Flammeovirga yaeyamensis: one gene and its partner. The protein of the gene in region 1 interacts with the protein of each later gene in a pairwise test. Links are inferred from orthologs where the notes say so. Each region holds a gene or a part of one and is shown in the gene's direction. Other genes may lie near its edges.

Region 1 (3,045 bases):
TAGAAGACTATTTAGAGAAATACCCTGATAGTGAATTCGAGGAAACTGCTCGAGGTATGCTAGATGAAATCGATGAAGCTCGATTGAAAAACGGGTATATTCCTGGTAGATATCATGATTATCAAATCACTATAGAAGAGTAAACCTTTCTTAATATACTCTTCTTTGGTATGGTTTTCTTGAGATCAATTTAAAGTAGTCATTACAAAACACCGTTAATGCTGCTGGTTTCATAAAATTTAAAAATGCCTTTTTGATCAAAATGATTAAATTGCGGTAATTTTACTTGTCATATCTTTAATTCTTAGACTAAAAAAACAGTTCTGAACTTTTTTATATATGTACTTAAAAACGATTAAAGCACTCTGGATCCTATTTTTTGTGGGATTAATATCCATAATCATTTTTGGGGTTTCACTTAAAAATAACTGGTTTAACCTATATGGTAAACTCCCCGATCCTAGTGTGTTAGAAAATCCTGACCGTAACGAAGCTTCTGAATTATACTCAGCAGACGGAGTATTGTTAGGTAAATATTTTAGAGAGAATAGAAAAAAGGTTGAATATGATGAATTATCAGAAGACCTTAAAAATGCTTTAGAAGCATCTGAAGATATTCGTTTCTACCAACATTCCGGTATTGATTTTAAAGCGACTCTTGCTGTACCTTATTATTTAGCGAAATATGTAATAAGTAAAGGTAAACGAAGAGGTTCTTCGACGATTACACAGCAGCTTGCTAAAAACCTATTTAAAATACGTCGTGATGAAAATCTAGAAGGAAGACTATCTAGCATTAAATATCTTGACCTTGTCATCAACAAATTCAAAGAATGGATTGTTGCTGTGGAATTAGAAACTGCCTATACAAAAAGAGAAATCTTAACCATGTACTTAAATACAGTGGATTTCGGATCAAACTCTTTTGGTATTCATACTGCAGCACAAACATTTTTTTCAACCACTCCTGATAGTCTGAACATTCCCCAGTCAGCTTTGCTAATAGGAATTTTACAAGCACCTTCAAGTTATAGTCCTGTATATAATCCAGATAAAGCAATTACAGTTCGTAATAATGTTATTGGACAAATGGCTAAATATGGTTTTATAACAAAGGAGGAAAAAGAGAAATACATTGCTACAGATTTAGAACTAGAATATAATGTAGAAAACCACAACAAAGGTTTAGCTCAATATTTTAGAGCGGAAGTAGTAAAAGATATCAGACGTTTTTGTAGAGAAAAAGGATTGGACCTTTATGGTGATGGCTTGAAAATTTACTCTACAATCGATTCTAGAATTCAAATTAAAGCTGAAGCTGCCGTCAAAAAGCATATGATGGAGCAACAAACATTATTTGATGAACACTGGAAAGGACACGGCGATCCTTGGAGAGATAGAGAAGGTGAAGTAATTCCAAATTTCCTTCCAATGTCAATTAGAAGAACTGCCGTTTGGAAAGGTTTAAACAAACAATACGGTGGTGATTCATTAAAAATTGACAAGGCATTAAAAGTAAAGAAGAAAATGAGAGTCTTCTCTTGGAATGCTCCAAATTACGAGAAAGACACTGTAATGAGTTCTTATGACTCATTGCGTTACTATAAGATGTTCTTACAAGTTGGAATGATGTCGATGGAACCAAAAACAGGTAATATTAAAGCTTGGGTAGGTGGCATCAACTATAAATACTTTAAATACGACCACGTTCGTTTAGGTTATAGACAACCTGGATCTACATTTAAGCCTTTCTTGTATGCAAAAGCTTTGGAAGATCGCTTCCAACCTTGTTCTCCGGTAACCGATTTACCAATTACCTTTACAGCTGAAGAAGCAATGGCTGATAAACCTTGGACGCCAAAGAATGCTGATAGTTATAGTGGAAAGACCTATACACTTAGACAAGCAATGTCTCGTTCTATTAACACCGCTGCAGCATACTTAGTAAAAGTCTTAGGTGCACCTAACTTATCTAGATACGCAAGAGATAAATTTGGCTTTAAATTTATCAGAGATAAGATGTTCAACTACATGGTTTCTGATGATGAAAGAGCAAGAGGTATAACAGGTTACGATAAAAAGCCTATTGCAGGTGTTCCTTCCCTTTGTTTGGGTACAGAAGATGTTTCCGTTTATGAAATGGTAACTGCTTACTCGGTGTTTATCAATAAAGGTACTTGGACTGAACCTCAATTCTTAACTCGTATCGAAGATAAATACGGTAAAGTATTGAAAGAATTCACTCCTAAGAAAGAGGAGGTTCTTAACGAGAAAACTGCTTGGTTAATGACATATATGCTTAGAGGTACATCTGAAGAATCGGGAGGTACAGCTTTAAGATTAAATCGTTATAAATTTAAGAAAGATAGTCATGTTGCTGGTAAAACTGGTACAACAGCCAATTTCTCTGATGCTTGGTTTATGGGCTTTACTAACGACTTAGTAACAGGTGTATGGTGTGGTGCTGAAGATCGCTCAGTTCACTTTAGAACGATTAAATATGGTCAAGGTGCAAGACAAGCCTTACCTGCATTTGCTTACTTCATGGAAGACGTTTATGAAGACAAAAAATTATGTAAAGAATTACATTACAACAAAGGTTTCTTCCCTGAACCATCTATGAATTTAGGGGTAGAATTAGATTGTAGTAAATTTGATCCAGATCAATTTGGAGATTTTGATGCTGAACCTGATTCTACAATGGAAGAACAATACGAGGCTCCAACAGAAGTTGGAGATGGCATTTTGTAATTCAATAGAGATATTAAAATTAAAGCGAGGAACGTGAAGACTTTCCTCGCTTTTTTATTCAAAAAAAACAACTATGGATATTCGTACGAAAAATAAAATTGAATCAAGCTTGGAAATAAAAGTGGAACCTTTTCGTTCGGGTATTCGAAAAACCAATCCGCATAAGCATCATAAGTATATGGAGATTGTGTATCTATCTCAAGGAGAAGGCGCACATACAATAGATTACGATACTTATCAAATCGACCAACCTATATTGTTTTTTATCCAAAAAGACCAAATGCATCATTGGAA
Region 2 (2,998 bases), 460 kb from region 1 along the record:
TTCAACATGATCAAGAAGAATGGTACGGCAATCGGATTAGCATTGGGTGTAGCCATTAACCGAATGAGAGAGTCGACGGCAAAATCAAAAGTAGCTATTCTATTATCCGATGGTGAAAATACCGCAGGAAGTATCGACCCAAAAACCGCCGCTGAATTGGCATATGGTTATGGAGTAAAAGTATATACAATTGGTGTCGGTAAAGAAGGTAGAGTACCTTACGGAACTGATATGTTTGGTGTACCTAAGTATATCGAACAACATTTGGATGAAACGGCCTTGAGAGACATAGCAAGAATTGGTAAAGGAAAATATTTTAGAGCAACAAATAATAAAGCCTTAGCTAAGATCTTCGATCAAATTGATAAGTACGAGAAAGCGGAAATAAAAGAGACAAGATTTAAAGACACCAAAGATTATTATCATATTTATTTGATATATGGATTGATTTTTTTCCTAATTTGGTTGGCATTAAAGAGTACTTTCCTTACGAACGCACTAGAAGATTAATTCTCAAGAGATTAAATGGAGACAAGACGCTGGCATCTTATTTTTGGTTTTACCATGCTATTCATCTTATATGGTATTGTACTACTTAATATTCAGGTATTAAGTAGTGAGTATAAAACCATGTCTGAAGCGAACATTGTAGACCGTCAAGTAGAATACCCTCTTCGTGGTATGATTTACGATAGGAATGGTCAACTTTTAGCGTCGAATGCTGCTGTTTTTGATATTATGGTTACGCCAAAATATTTTAAACTGGCCGAAGAAGATTCAGCAATACTTGCAGGTATGTTGGATTATACCATTGAAGAATTGCGATTCAACATCAAAAAAGCTAGAGGATATTCTTGGTTTAAACCTTCTGTTTTAAAGAAGCAGATCAGTCAAATAGATTACGCTAGAATCCAAGATAAAATCATCCGTTTTAAAGGAATTTCCATTCAGGCAAGAACGATTCGTTCCTATCCTCATAAAAGTTTAGCCAATGCTTTAGGCTATGTAAAAGAAGTATCAAGATCCTATTTAGAAAAAGATACCACTAAGTATTATCAAAGTGGTGACCTTATAGGCATATCTGGCATAGAGAAATTTTACGAAAAGCAATTAAGAGGGCAACGTGGAGTAAGCTACGTGATGAAAAACGTAAAAGGAGTAGTAAAAGGTCCTTATGCTGATGGTAAATTAGATACTATTCCAAGAGTAGGTGCGACATTAACTTCATCCATAGATCTTGATTTACAGAAATATGGAGAGGATTTGATGGTGAACAAAAAAGGAGCAATTGTCGCTATTGATCCTAGCACAGGAGAGATTTTAGCCATGATTTCTGCACCTTCTTACGACCCGAATGAATTAACTGGAGAGGGTAAACGAGTTTCTAAAAACTACAGTAACCTTTCAAGAGATAAAAACAAGCCTTTATTCAATAGATCCATGCAATCGAGGTATCCTCCTGGGTCTACCTTTAAGACGGTAATGGCCATGATCGGCCTTCAGAGAGGAGTAGTTGATACCACCACTACATACTTTTCTTGTAACAAGCGACTTGTAGGGTGTCACGAACATGCTAGTCCATTAAATGTTCGTGGATCAATTGTCAACTCGTGTAACCCTTGGTATTACCAAGAAATCCGAAGGTTGATGGATGATGAAGGGAAAAGATACCAAACATCAGATCGTTTAAGAGAGACCTTGGATGAATGGAGAGACGAAGTAAAGGGCTACGGTCTAGGTGTCAAATTAGGTGTAGACATGCCTTATGAAAAAGGTGGTCTAGTGCCAAGCTCAAGACTATACGATAGAATTTACAAAGGCGGAGGATGGAAAATCAGTACTATTCATTCTATTAGTATTGGTCAGGGTGAAGTATTGTCAATGCCTATTCAGTTGGCCAACTTAGGTGCGATTATAGCGAATAGAGGACATTATTACACTCCACATATTATCAAAGATGTTGGAGGTGAAGGTCCGTTGGAACAATATAAGGAAAAGCATACGGTAAATGTTAAGCCAGAATATGTAGATCATATTGCTAGAGCCATGGCTGATGTGCCTAGAATTGGTACAGCAAGAAGAGCATTTAGTAACGATATTGTGATCTGTGGTAAAACAGGTACAGCACAAAACCCTCACGGTGAAGATCACTCGATTTTTATGGGATTTGCTCCGTTACATAACCCTAAAATCGCCATTGCAGTGTATGTTGAGAATGCGGGTTTTGGTGGTACATGGGCCGCTCCAATCGCCTCTCTAATGATGGAAAAGTACGTGAACGGAGAAGTGAAACGTGGCTACCTAGAGAAATACGTTTATAGCGGAGATTTAATTGCTAAAGAAGAAGCAAGAAAAGAACGTGAGCGTAAACTCAAAGAATTAAGAGAGAAAAATAAAGCGAGATATAAAGAGATTCAGGCGCGTAAGGCGAAACAGGATTCTGTGAAGGTGACGACTTCTGACTCGGAATAAGGGGGGAAATGAAAAATTAAAAGTGAAAAGTGAAAAACGTGGTTAGTTGTTTTAACGCTCGTTTTTTTATCGTGATATTAATTCATGAGTTTTTAATGCCCCTAAGAGTGATTTATAATGCACTTAAACCTACCTTAAAAAAAACTTTCTTGAAATCTTCTAGTTTAGATCCCTTTCATAAAAAAGAGGTCGGGAGACCTCTAACGTTTTTCAGGTACAAATGTCGCTAGCACTTAACATTTGTGCCAGCTTAACTTCTTCCCTTTTACCTTCTAAACACCCAAAGGAATAAATTCCTGGGCTTTCGATACGCTAAACATTTTAACGGGCATTCTAAGTTATTCCCTATTAGTTATTACTTAAAAAAAACGAGCGTTTTTTCGTACACATTATTGTAACTAACTACGTTTTTCATTTTTAACTTTTCATTTTTAATTTAAAAACGAGCGTTAACTTTGCCCCTAGCTTCCCGGCATAATCCCCTTACTATAAATCGTATCCTTCACTACTTGTTGATATAAACGAC

The links. Proteins that work in one complex are often made in the same cells at the same time.
Region 2: the proteins of KMW28_RS03000 (region 1) and mrdA interact in binary tests that used the Escherichia coli proteins (3 or more experiments, as listed by UniProt). The link is inferred for Flammeovirga yaeyamensis from one-to-one orthologs.

The regions. Positions count from the first base shown.
Region 1 is NZ_CP076132.1:772,603-775,647, reverse strand. It holds KMW28_RS03000 (transglycosylase domain-containing protein), read left to right. Parts: upstream 1-339; coding sequence 340-2,751; downstream 2,752-3,045. Other genes in the region: KMW28_RS02995 (AraC family transcriptional regulator), read left to right, coding at 2,825-3,045; porW (type IX secretion system periplasmic lipoprotein PorW/SprE), read left to right, coding at 1-143. UniProt on the Escherichia coli protein: Cell wall formation. Synthesis of cross-linked peptidoglycan from the lipid intermediates.
Region 2 is NZ_CP076132.1:308,312-311,309, forward strand. It holds mrdA (penicillin-binding protein 2), read left to right. Parts: upstream 1-525; coding sequence 526-2,472; downstream 2,473-2,998. Other genes in the region: KMW28_RS01190 (vWA domain-containing protein), read left to right, coding at 1-510; KMW28_RS01200 (LytR/AlgR family response regulator transcription factor), read right to left, coding at 2,934-2,998. UniProt on the Escherichia coli protein: Catalyzes cross-linking of the peptidoglycan cell wall. Responsible for the determination of the rod shape of the cell. Is probably required for lateral peptidoglycan synthesis and maintenance of the correct diameter during lateral and centripetal growth.